Regions from separate parts of the Thalassotalea agariperforans genome, predicted to be linked through region 2. Evidence: riboswitches for the same ligand, from Rfam matches in the RefSeq annotation. Region 2 holds a riboswitch; the other holds the start of a gene.
The links. Region 2 has a riboswitch for cyclic di-GMP ahead of ACSLUO_RS04210 (DUF3718 domain-containing protein). Riboswitches for the same ligand answer to the same signal wherever they lie in the genome.
Positions count from the first base shown of each region.

Region 1 (6,868 bases), on a different contig from region 2:
TCATGAACACCAAGGCTTTTAATACACCTCAAGGTATTAAAATTCGGCATAAAAAAAGCGTGAACTATAAAATAGTCACGCCCTTTAGCTTAATTTAAAACTAAATTTGAAATTAAGTCTTATTTTAAGCTAGCAAAATAGGCTGAAATATTGGCAACGTCAGCATCTGATAACGCCATTGCCATCGGTGCCATGATAGGATCTTTACGAGCGCCAGATTTAAAATCTTTTAATTGCTTAGCAAGGTACATTTCTTTTTGACCCGCTAAGTTTGGATACATAGGTACGGCAGAAACACCTTCTGCACCATGACAAGCAGAACACATTGCTGCTTTTGCTTTACCTGCTGCAACGTCAGCAGCAAAGCTAGGAGCTGCCATTAAAACCGTAGCGGCAACAGCTAAACTAAGTTTTTTCATAGCTTTTTTCCCTCTATTTTATGAATTGATTTACAAAGCTAAATTGATTATATGTAAAAACTACTGGGCTGTCGTTGGTTTTTTTTCGTATCATAGCGACTGAATTTAAAATTGAAGTCAAAATATGTCTGAATCGCTCAACTTATCTTTTAAAAATATCACCACGACAGCACTGCCATTTATTTTTCAAGATGTTAACACCACGCCATTCAGTCATAACTATTTAGCGGCATACAGCCCAGCCGCAGCAGAATATATCGCGCTACCTAAAACAATTAATAAGCATCCTGATTTTGTTAAAATTTTTAGTGGTGAACTGTTACCCAAAGGGGGTCGATATACAGCACAAGTCTATGCCGGCCATCAATTTGGCCACTTTGTGCCACAACTAGGTGATGGCCGTAGCATTTCCTTAGGTGAAGTAGAAAATAATCAACAGAAAGTAATTGATATTCAGTTAAAAGGCTCAGGACCAACACCTTATTCACGCATGGGTGACGGTCGAGCTGTATTACGTTCCTGTATCCGCGAATTTTTGGCCAGTGAAGCGATGGCGGCACTTAATATTCCTACCACTCGTGCTTTATGCATTACCTCAACAAATCAGCCCGTTTTTCGCGAACAGGCTGAACACGGTGCCATCATGACTCGGCTCACGCCGTCAAATATCCGCTTTGGTCATTTTGAATACTTTTTTCACCATAACAAGCTCGATGAACTCGACCAATTAGCCAACTATTGCCTAAATGAATTATACCCAGAATGTCTGCAAACTGAGCAACCGCACCTAGCCATGTTAGACAAAATTACTCAGCGCACAGCCGTATTAATGGCAAAATGGCAGGCGGTAGGTTTTGCTCACGGCGTTATGAATACCGATAATATGTCGATTTTAGGGCTCACCATAGATTATGGCCCCTTTGGCTTTTTAGATAATTACCAGCCTAAATATATTTGTAATCATTCCGATCATCAGGGGCGCTATGCTTTTGAGCAACAACCTAGTATTGGTTTATGGAATTTAAATGCACTCGCTTATACCTTTTCAAGATGGTTGTCACCAGACGATATTCGCACTGTTTTAAGCCGTTATGAAACGACATTATTAAACCATTATCATGAATTAATGCGAACCAAATTAGGGTTATTATCATGGCAAGCAGAAGATAAATACCTGCTCGGTAAGCTGTTAAAACTGATGGAAAAAAACAACGCTGACTACACCAATACCTTTAGATCATTAAATACCATCATGCTTAACGACAATGAAAACACCCATTGCCAAGCCTTTCTTGCATTATTTAATAATGATGACATTTTAGCTTGGTTAGCTGAGTACCAAGCGCGTATACAAAGCCAAAACCTTGATGATGCTGCTCGTCATCGCCAACAAAACAGCGCTAATCCGAAATACATTTTAAGAAATTATTTAGCCGAAACCGCCATACGTTCAGCCAATACTGGGGACTTTTCAGAAATTGAGCTATTAAGAAAGCTTTTATCTAGACCTTTTGACGAACAACCCAACATGGCGGCTTATGCGAAAAAACCACCTAGTTGGAGTAAAGAATTGGAAATATCATGCAGCAGTTAATCAGTGTAAGCCTTGTCGATGACAACCTAGAAATTCGTTTTAAAGATTATTGGTATCAAGAAGATATTGAACAGCTTTATCAATTATTGTTTGAACAATTAACCGACTTTAGCTTGGTTGAATCCTTATTAGGTGCCGATCGTCAAACCTATCGATTAACCTGTCATAATCAGTATGTCTTATTACATTTCGATTATTACAGCCAGTCTTGCTGGTTTAATGTTGAAGCGGCAAGCGATCAACCTTTATTGTCAAAATTGATAGCAACCTTTCAGCCAAATTGATATAAATTAATAAAAAATTACAACTAATATTTATCAGCTATACTGAACTGTTGAGCAATAAAAACCAGAATAACAACAAAGAGCCAAAAAGGCCGTATGATTAAAATGAATTTACGTAATAAAGTCATTATATTACCAACTATTATCATGTTGGCTATTTTTATTGTCGGCATGATAAGTATCGAGTTTTATTTAAAAAATGAACTCACTAAAAACCTACAAACACGCCTTCAGAATTTATCTTCGTTTTCACTTGCAGCCATAGAACTTATTGATAATTCATCATCTGAAACAACTAACCCTAAATTTGACTTATTAGCGGACCAAATTGGTAACTCAAACAATATTAGAGTTACTTTTATTGATCAAAACGGCACGATAATAGGAGACTCAGAGCTAGCTTTAAATGAATTAGCTAATGCTGAAAACCATAATAACCGGCCAGAAATTATTAATGCTATCAAATTTGGTACCGGTTCCAGTATTCGTTATAGTCAAACTTTGGCGCAAAATATGGCTTATTTTGCTTCTTATGACGCTAAAACTGGCTACATTGCCCGTGTTGCCCTTAATAGTAATATATACCATCACACCATCATAAATTTACGTTGGCGGTTTACCATTATCAGTATCATTACCATCATTGTTATGGTGATTTTTGGTGTTTTTTCGATGCGTTTAATTACCAAAGCGGTAGATAAAGAACGCGAGGCACAAACACAAGTATTAGCCAAAAAAACGCGAGAAATAACATTAATACAAACCTTATCGACCATGTTAAACGGCTTAACCTGTATTCACGATGCCAATCGAGTTATCAGCAATATTTTACCCAAATTACTACCAAACTATAGTGGTGCAATTTTTTTGCAAGAAGAAAACAATCGCTTATTACAGCAACTTTCACATTGGGGAAAAAGTTGGTCTGATGACATTTCAGTGCCAAGCCGATGGCGGCAAAAAATAGCATCCGAAATAGATCTGATCGTTACAGATGATCTACACATTATTAATAATGTTATTTATGCCGGTTTAAAAACTCAAGATACTGACTTAGGAGTCATCTATTTAATTAGTCCAACAGCCGATATTTCGGAAACAGAGCAACAACTATTAAAAAATATTACCCAACAAATTAGCTTAGCCCTCGTTAACCTGTCCGTTAAAGATCAATTGCGTAACCAAGCCATTCGAGATCCATTAACAAACCTATATAACCGGCGCTTTATGTTTGAAACTTTTGAACAAGCAATAAATCGAGCAGAAAGACACAATAGTTCGCTGGCCGTGTTAATGATAGATATTGATGATTTCAAAAAATTTAATGATATTCACGGTCATGATGCCGGCGATCATGTATTAATGGAAATTGCTCACATTCTAAATACTAAAAGTAGACTAGAAGATATAGCCTGTCGTTTAGGTGGTGAAGAATTTTGTATTATTTGTCCCGACAGTGATTTAAAAAGTGCATATGCTCTAGCTGAAAAAATTAGAGAATACATTAATAACTTATCTGTTATTTTTGATAACAACATTTTAGGGAATATCACGATTTCCACTGGTATTTCAATATATCCAATCCATGGTAAAGACACTCACGCCTTGTTAAAAAATGCTGATTTAGCTTTATATAGCGCTAAAGACAAGGGAAGAAACATCACGGTAATTTCTGAATATAGCGCAGCAAAACCATTAACTGTTAATAAGGCCACCTAGTTTAAATGCATAAAATTTTAATTAGTGCCTGTTTGTTAGGCGAAAACGTGCGTTATAACGGCATAATCAAAAAATTAGAACACCAAGTACTGAAGCAATGGCAAGCAGAAAATCGCTTAGTAGTGATCTGCCCTGAGGTTGTTGGCGGCTTATCAACCCCACGAGCGCCTGCAGAATATAATAAACAGCTTGATAAAGTCATTACCTCAACTGGTGCTGATGTCACTCATGCTTTTCAATTAGGCGCCAAAACAGCGCTTACATTATGCAAAAATCATCACATTGAATTTGCATTATTAAAAGAATCTAGTCCATCATGCGGCAGCCATACCATATATGATGGCAGTTTTTCTCAACAAAAAATTGCAGGAGCGGGCATAACCACCCAATTATTAAGAAAAAATAACATACGCGTATATTCAGAAGAAAATATAGCCGAACTGATTGCTGACCTAAAGCTGCGGGAAAGTTAGCTAGCTAATACTTGATTGTGCTGTTGACGTTGGAAGTTTTTTAATAAAATTCGCGTTTTGGCTAACAAAGCTTGTACGTTTTGTTTAGCTTTTAATTCGTTTACACCAAGAGAAATAGTTAATTGCGGTAAACGAACACCGGTTTTACTACTAATAAACCTTAACTTTTCTACCCCATGACGTATTTTTTCAGCTATTTCAGCCGCGGTAGCTTTTTCTACACCCGGTAATAAAATTAAAAACTCATCGCTTCCCGTTCTTACCGGCAAGCCACTTTCTCCAACATAACTGGTGACCTTTTTAGCCACTTTAGATAATAGAACATTGCCAATAAGTGGTCCAAATTTGTTATTCAGTTGTTTAAAATGATCAACATTAATAACAATCGCAGCAATATTTTGCTCTGGATTTTCAGTTACCCAGGTTTCCATATGTTTATTTAACGCTTTACGATTGTATAAACCGGTTAGCGGGTCTAAAAATATTTCTTTTCTGATCTCTTCAAGTTCCGCTTTTAGCTGCTCAGTATGCTCTTGCGTTACCGCTAATTGTTTAGCTACCGCTTCTTGCTTAACTTTAAGAGCGTTAGAGGCATGATAAATTGATGATATAGCTTGAGTAATTTCTACTTTATTTTTGGATTGTAAATCAGTGAGATTTTCGTTGATATGATTGATGAACTGATTAACTGAACCTGATGATGTTTCACATTGCTGCTTAACTTCAGATAAGACATTGGCTAAATCTGTTACTAAATCATCACGAAACTGGCTCTGCCCTAAAATATATTGCCGAAATAGCTCTTCAAGAAAAAATTCATCGAGGGAGTTTTGTACTTGTAAATAGGAGTCGATATCACTCATCAGTTTATCATGGCTGCCAGCAACGTAATGATAACTGATTGAATAGTTTATAGGGTTTGCAGGAATACACCACTCTTCAAGCTGCTGAATAGCCAGCGCCATCTTATTTTTAGCTTGTGGTATATTATCTTTATACTTCAAAATAATTAGCTAACTTTTTTATTATTATTATTAAAAAATGTCATCTAATGTTGATGACTTATTAACCATTCTGAATTTTAGATAAAATATTGTAAAGCTTTATCTTGCATTTTTATGAAATTAACTAAGGAATTGAAGTGAAGAAAGGAAAAGGAAGCACGCAAAGTACCGTATAGCCAACTGACTTAATAAAGATAAGCCCCCACTATATCTAAATTTGGCAGTTCCGCTGTCCTAGGTTTCCCCTTAGACCGGTAACTTTGCGTCTCTAGTTTTCACTAGATTTGCCTTTTCAAGCTTTAGTAGCTCTATTGGCATTATTAATCAAGCCAAAGGACTTGTAAACCCTTAAAGCTAAAGTATAGTGTTATTTATCCTGATTGTTTTTAATTTAACGACTCTTAGATTAAGAAAAGATGAGAAAAGAGTTTAACTAACCGTATGAAATAAATATGCTTTTGCTATTTAATTCTAACTTTAGATAGTTTCCCCTAATACTAGGAACAACCATCTTAAGTTCTGATTAGTTACAGATTCATCGGTTTGACTGTGAGAAAGAGACTTGATATTCAACAACTTAACAAGCCAAATTTTACTATTTATTTTATTTGCAATTATTCCCTTTTTTTCTCAAGCCAACAATAATTCATTAGAAGATATTGATGCTAACATATTAAAAATACGTAGTTTTTTAGAATTGGATAGTGAGGAATTACCCCATCAAGAAGTATTAGCCCTCACAAGTCATATCATTCAACAGCGTCATTATTACGATCAAACCACTCTTGCAAAAAGTTATATTTTATTAGCTGACATTGCGATTAATCGCGGCGATCTAGCAAAAGCACTGCAATTTTCGCAAGATGGTCTCAGCCTTAATATTACAGAGCCACGCATTAAACTAAATCTATTGCTTAAAACCGCATCAGGTTATTACGCAAAAGGTAAGTTTCAAGAAGTAAAAAAAATAGCAGATAACATTATACTGCTAGCAAAAGACGAAAGCTTAATCAATTATCGTTTAAAGGCACTTGGTTATCGTGCCGTTGTTTACGCGCTTATTGTCGATTATGCCAACGCCTCAAAAGACTTAGCACAAATTGAAAAGATCCTAGATATTCATCAAGAGTTCTTAGATCATATTGATCTATTAGAGATATTAGCTACTGCACATCATTATTTAAGTGATTATGAAACCGCCATTTCAATGCATTTAAAGTTACTCAATTTACGTTATCGTTTTGCTAAAACGAGTGATATTGGTAATAGCTACTTTGCTCTCGCTTCGGCATATAAGCAGCTTAATCGACTGGATGATGCTTATGATGCTTTCTGGCAAGCTAAAAAAGCATCTGAGGCAGCTAACTCTCCCATC
Region 1 is NZ_JBQMWH010000004.1:139,512-146,379, forward strand. Features, by position in the region: gene recQ (DNA helicase RecQ) at 1-22, shown strand, start outside; gene ACSLUO_RS07865 (c-type cytochrome) at 120-419, opposite strand; gene ACSLUO_RS07870 (protein adenylyltransferase SelO) at 544-2,013, shown strand; gene ACSLUO_RS07875 (DUF3630 family protein) at 2,001-2,297, shown strand; gene ACSLUO_RS07880 (sensor domain-containing diguanylate cyclase) at 2,403-4,016, shown strand; gene ACSLUO_RS07885 (2-thiouracil desulfurase family protein) at 4,022-4,489, shown strand; gene ACSLUO_RS07890 (GGDEF domain-containing protein) at 4,486-5,493, opposite strand; cyclic di-GMP riboswitch class I at 5,710-5,792, opposite strand; gene ACSLUO_RS07895 (tetratricopeptide repeat protein) at 6,056-6,868, shown strand, end outside.
Region 1: another riboswitch for cyclic di-GMP. It lies ahead of ACSLUO_RS07890 (GGDEF domain-containing protein); the one in region 2 lies ahead of ACSLUO_RS04210 (DUF3718 domain-containing protein).

Region 2 (6,868 bases):
GATTATGTGATGCACTGATAACAATGCCCGCTTCAGCACGAAATGTTTTGGTTAAATATGCAACCGCAGGTGTTGGCATTGGCCCCATTAAGCCAATATCAATCCCTGCCGCAGAGAAGCCTGCTTCTAATGCCGATTCCAACATATAGCCTGAAATACGCGTGTCTTTACCAATTAATACTTTCTTGGTGCCCTGACCGGCTAAAACCTTTCCTGCGGAATAACCTAGCTTCATAACAAAATCAGGTGATATAGGACTTTTCCCAACTAAACCTCGTACACCATCTGTACCAAAGTATTTTCTTGCTGACATAATATCTCCTTGTAACGTTAGCGATTAACAGCTAAAACTTGTAAAACTTTTAAGGCATCCACGGTTTCTTTGACATCGTGAACACGAATAATACTTGCCCCTTGTTGAGCAGCTACAATAGCGGTAGTTAAACTACCCGCTAATCGTTCGTCAACAGGTCTATTAAGTAAATTACCTATCATTGATTTTCTTGAAGTACCTGACAATAGCGGTAATTTGAAACAATCAAAGGCACTTAAATGCGCCAATAACTGATAGTTTTGTTCTAGGGTTTTACCAAAGCCAAAGCCAGGATCTAAAATAATGCGTTTTTTATTAATCCCCGCTTGTTCACAAGCCCAAATACGCTGTTCAAAGAAGCTTTTAATATCTTCAATTAAATTTTCATATTTTGGCGCTACTTGCATTGTTCTTGGTAAACCTTGCATGTGCATTAAACAAACTGGCACATTACTTTGTGCTAAAACATCTAAGCAGCCTTCATTCTGTAAAGCCCGTACGTCATTAATAATATCAGCGTCATACGCTATGGCTTCGGCCATAACTTGTGCTTTACTGGTGTCAATACTAACTTGAATGTTAAAGCGCTGTTTAATTGCTTTTAAAAGCGGAATAACGCGATTAATCTCGTCATGTATAGAAACTTCTACCGCGCCTGGGCGAGTTGATTCACCACCAATATCTATAATGCTCGCGCCTTGTTCAATCATTTGTTCTACTTGAGTTAAGGCATCATTGGTGTTGAAAAACTTACCGCCATCAGAAAATGAATCTGGCGTAACATTTAAAATCCCCATCACCTTGGGCATTTGAATAAAAGAAGTGTTGTGTTCGGTCATAACAATAAATTAACAGCTGACTTTAGCTGGCACTTGGTTTGAATATATAAAGAGCATAAAGTAAAGCCCCGACTGACGGGGCTTTTAATTTATTCTGCGGAAGCGTCACTCGGTGTGTCTAAATCCGGTTTTACTTCCGGTTTAACATCATCCGTTGGTTTTTTAGTACTTGCCTTAGGTGGTTCATTCTTTTTATTAGAATTATCACCATGGAAATCTGAAGGTGGACGTACTTCACGACGAGCCATCAAATCATCAATCTGTAACGCATCAATCGTTTCATAATGCATAAGCGCATCTTTCATCGCATGAAGAATATCCATATTTTCTTTAAGTAGTTTTTCAGCACGTTGATAGTTACGATTAACAAACTCTTTAATTTCGGCATCTATCGCACGAGCAGTTTCATCAGACATATTTAATGACTTAGATGAGGTTCTACCTAAAAATACTTCGCCTTCTTCTTCAGCAAAAAGCATAGGACCCATTTTTTCTGATAAGCCCCACTGTGTTACCATTTTACGCGCTAGTTGAGTAGCACGTTCAATATCATTTGAAGCGCCAGTAGAGACTTTGTCAAAACCATAAATTAATTCTTCAGCAATACGACCACCATATAATGATGAAATATTACTTTCTAAATGTGCTTTACTGTGGCTGAATCTGTCTTTTTCAGGTAAGTACATCGTTACACCTAAAGCTCGACCACGTGGAATAATTGACACTTTATAAACTGGGTCGTGATCAGGTACTAAACGGCCAACAATTGCATGACCCGCTTCATGGTAAGCAGTCATTTCTTTTTCTGCATCATCCATTACCATCGAACGACGTTCAGCACCCATAAGTATTTTATCTTTCGCTTTTTCAAACTCTTCCATAGATACTAAACGGCGATCACCACGAGCGGCAAATAACGCGGCTTCATTTACTAAGTTAGCTAAATCAGCCCCTGAAAAGCCTGGTGTACCACGAGCTATTACTTCAGCTTTAACATCGTCACCTAATGGTACTTTACGCATATGTACTTTTAAAATTTGTTCACGACCACGGATATCCGGTAAACCAACCGTTACTTGACGGTCAAAACGGCCAGGTCTTAATAGTGCAGGGTCAAGTACATCTGGACGGTTAGTTGCGGCAATAACAATAACGCCTTCATTACCTTCAAAGCCATCCATTTCCACTAACATTTGGTTTAAGGTTTGCTCACGTTCATCATGACCACCCCCCATACCAGCACCACGTTGGCGACCTACAGCATCAATTTCATCAATAAAGATGATACATGGTGCTGCTTTTTTAGCTTGCTCAAACATGTCTCGAACACGTGAAGCACCAACACCAACAAACATTTCAACAAAATCAGAACCCGAAATACTGAAAAATGGCACTTTAGCTTCACCAGCAATAGCTTTTGCTAATAAAGTTTTACCTGTACCTGGTTGACCAACCATTAAAACACCTGAAGGGATACGACCACCAAGTTTTTGGAAACGTGTTGGGTCTCTTAAATAGTCAACTAATTCAGAAACCTCTTCTTTGGCTTCATCACAACCGGCAACATCAGCAAAAGTCGTTTTAATTTGATCTTCACTTAATAAACGTGCTTTAGATTTACCAAAAGACATAGCTCCTTTACCGCCACCACCTTGCATTTGGCGCATGAAGAAAATCCACACCCCAATAAGTAATAACATCGGGAACCAAGAAATTAAGATAGACGTTAATAAACTTTGCTCTTCTGGCATTTTACCTGAAGCATCAACGCCCTGTTTAACGAGATCATTAATTAAATCGCGGTCATAACCACCAGGAATTAACGTAACAAATTGTTCGCCGCTACGAGTCACACCGGTAATAACACCGTTTCTGTCCACACTTGCTTTTCGAACTTGTCCTGAACGAACATCATCAATAAACGTTGTGTAATTTATTTGCTGTTCGTTACTGTTTCCTTGATTAAAACTTTGGAAAACAGACATTAACACAACTGCAATAACCAACCATAAAATAAGATTTTTTGCCATATCGCTCAATTTAACAACCTCTTGTTACTTAATACTTTGGGTGCGACCAATTATTTGGGACTAATTTACTATAAAATCTCGGTACTAGCTACTTAAAGCCGGTAGCAACAAGATAAACTTCTCTTGATCTCGCACGAGAAGATTCAGGTTTACGGGTTTTAACAACTTTAAAGGCTGACTTTACATCTTTCATAAATTGGTCAAAGCCTTCACCTTGGAACACTTTAACAACAAATGCGCCATTTTTTTTCAATACTTGATGACACATATCTAATGCTAATTCAACAAGGTACATACTTCTTGCTGAGTCAGCACTATCATTACCGGTAAAGTTAGCGGCCATATCAGACATAACTACATCAATATTTTTGCCATCAATTCTATTTAATAATGCCTCAAGCACAGCTTCTTCTCGAAAATCACCTTGAAGAAACTCAACACCAGCAATGGGATCCATCGCCAAAATATCACAAGCAATGACTTGGCCTGAGTCACCAACAACTTTTGTTGCGTATTCTGACCACCCTCCAGGAGCAGCACCTAAATCTACAACTTTCATGCCTGATTTAATTAATTTATCTTTATTATTAATTTCTTCAATTTTGAAAACCGCACGCGAACGCAAGCCTAATTTTTTAGCTTTTTTTACATATTCATCTTCAAAATGTTCATTTAACCAACGTGTGCTACTCGCGGTGTGTTTATTTTTACTCAATGGGTAACCTTTGAACCTTTAATTTATTGATAATTATTTACGATTGCACTTAGCAAATCATAGTATTACAAACTAGATGAGGGTAAAATAGGGAGAATTCAAGAAACTTGTAACGAAAATTGTTAATGAACTTAAATAAAAAACAAATCCAGCACTTAAAAGGTTTAGCTCACGCGTTAAAACCTGTTGTGTTATTAGGTAGTAATGGCTTAACCGAAGCGGTTGTTGCGGAAATCGATTATGCATTAGGTCATCACGAACTGATCAAAATAAAAATCCCTACGGATGATAAAGAAGTAAAAAATCTGATCGTAGAAGCCATTTGCCGAGAAACAAATGCAATAAAGATTCAGGTTATTGGAAAAACCTTAATTATTTACCGTCAATCTGAAGAACGTAAAATAATAATTCCAAAATAACATCATTATTCAGATACGTTAATCTACTAACGTATGAACTATATGAGACAATTATTTTCACGCTAACACATTAATTTTTTTCAACTAATGTGTTAGCGCATCATATCCCTCACATACCTTTATTTATCAGTGTTCCCCCTCTCAAACCGAATTTTTTTTAAACAACAAATGACATTAATTTTTACAAATTGTCTCATAATTGTGCAAAAAAGGTTGCTATTAGCTTTTACTCGGTTAATAATGAAAGTGACAAGAAAAGGCAAGACACGTGAAAATGTGTTACGCAAAACCACCGGTCTAAGGGTTTTTTAACCTATGACAGCGGAGTCACCTAACCGACAGGATGTTATTTCGTAAACGGATTTAGTTAAAAGGTACTGTGGTTTTTTCTTTTTTATCCTCCTATTTATTAAGGTTCATAAAATGAAAAAATTATTACTAGCTTCTACCATAACAGTTTTAACTTTAACGTCTGCATTTACAGCACCGGTTGCACAGGCTAACAATATTGCTCAGAGCATTTGTGAGTATGTTGCAGCAGATGATAAAAAACGTATGCGTTCATTCTTAAAATCGAACAAATTAAAGATACGTAGTATTTTTGATGGAATTCAATGTAATGGTCAGAACTTGTTAGAATTTGCGCAAACTGCAGGTTCAGTTGAGACAGGTTCTTTGATGATTTCAAAATTACCAAAGAAAGTTGTTTCTGCTAACTTGGCGCTTCTTCAATCAGGCACACCTTTATTTGATGCTGCTAACGAACGTGTAAGTAGCTAATTGTTAAACAGTAGACACTAGTAATAGTTTTTTACTGGTTGATAATTTTTGTCAATTTAAAAAGCCAGCATTGCTGGCTTTTTTTATTGCACAAATAAGACACTTCCCTACTATTATTCCCTTACATATTTGTTACACTCATAATTATAGATTTGATAGTAAGCAGTTAAAAAATATAAACATTAATGCCAAATAAAAATAGTTATATTAACAGTAAGCATGGTCTTGTTCTTACCGGTGGTGGTGCCCGCGCGGCTTATCAAGTTGGTGCATTATCAGCTATAACCAAGTTTATACCACGTAATCATGGGATCCCCTTTCCTGTTATCTGTGGTACATCTGCTGGCGCAATTAATTCAACCGCATTAGCTTGTTATGCATCTTGCTTTCATCTTGGAGTCAAAAAATTAGAGTGGTTTTGGAAAAATCTAAAAACAAATAAAATTTATTGCTCTGATGGTATTCGTGCCTTTGGTCATATTTTTTCAGGTATGTTGGCGAGTTTTCAAGCCGATTATGCCAATAAAACCGCCCGTAGTTTATTAAACAATGCGCCGTTACGCGCATTACTAAATGCCGAATTTAACTATCGAAAAATAGATGAAAATATTATTAAAGGTTATTTATCCGCAATATCAATTACCGCTTCAAGTTATTCAAGTGGTGATTCTATAAGTTTTTATCACGGTAATAATGATATAAAGCCATGGCAACGTGCTAAGCGCATAGGTAAACGTTCTCGAATTAATAGCGATATACTATTAGCGTCATCAGCAATCCCGTTAGTGTTTCCATCGGTTAAAATCAATCGAGAGCATTATGGTGATGGCTCAATTCACCAATTATCACCTTTAAGCCCAGCAATTCATTTAGGAGCAGAAAAATTATTAATCATTGGGGTTGAGCAACCTAAAGAGCCAATGCATCAGATGGAAAACAATCCTCATCCACCAACAACGTCCACTATTGCAGGGCATTTATTAGATACTATTTTTGCTGATACCTTGCAAAGTGATCTCGAACGGATGAATAGAATAAATGACACTTTATCCTTAATTAACAATGAAGATAAAAAAACGCATAGCTTAAAACAAATAGATAGCTTAGTGTTAAATCCAAGTCACGATTTTAATAACATCGCTGTCGATTACTTTTATGATTTGCCTTTATCTATTCGAATTTTATTGCGCTCTATCGGTATTACTAACGACTCAGATTCAAGTTTAGTGAGTTATTTATTATTCGAAAAACGCTTTTGCCAGCATCTTATCCAATTAGGTTTCGAAGATACTATGGCAAAAGAAGCTGAAATTCGCGCATTTTTATCGCTATAAAATAGCTTGAGTTATTTGAATAACCCAAGTTAAGGTTAAATACCTTCTTGTAAAAAACGCTCGGCTCTTTCTACTCGTCTTGGTTTACCACGGAAAATCAAAGTATCTTGAAGCTCTAACACTGTGGAATCATCCGGTGACTCGGTTTCAATGCCCGCACGTTTTAAAGCAACCACATGGACCTTTTTAAGGGCTAAGTTTAATTCACCAATACTTTTACCAAGCGCATAACAATTACTGGTGATCAATGTCGCATGAGCAAATTCAATCCTCTCAATGGCATCAGGGCTCATATCGGTGTGCTCTCCCTGAAAAAAACCATGTAAATGATTATAATGGCTTTTTCGCTCATTTTGCACACGGCGAACAATGCGAGAAAAAGGCACGCCAGTAAGAGATAACACTTGTGAAACTAACATCAAGCTACCTTCTAAACTT
Region 2 is NZ_JBQMWH010000002.1:220,738-227,605, forward strand. Features, by position in the region: gene glmM (phosphoglucosamine mutase) at 1-313, opposite strand, end outside; gene folP (dihydropteroate synthase) at 331-1,152, opposite strand; gene ftsH (ATP-dependent zinc metalloprotease FtsH) at 1,242-3,182, opposite strand; gene rlmE (23S rRNA (uridine(2552)-2'-O)-methyltransferase RlmE) at 3,271-3,897, opposite strand; gene yhbY (ribosome assembly RNA-binding protein YhbY) at 4,023-4,316, shown strand; cyclic di-GMP riboswitch class I at 4,565-4,651, shown strand; gene ACSLUO_RS04210 (DUF3718 domain-containing protein) at 4,740-5,096, shown strand; gene ACSLUO_RS04215 (patatin-like phospholipase family protein) at 5,282-6,430, shown strand; gene ACSLUO_RS04220 (monovalent cation:proton antiporter family protein) at 6,466-6,868, opposite strand, start outside.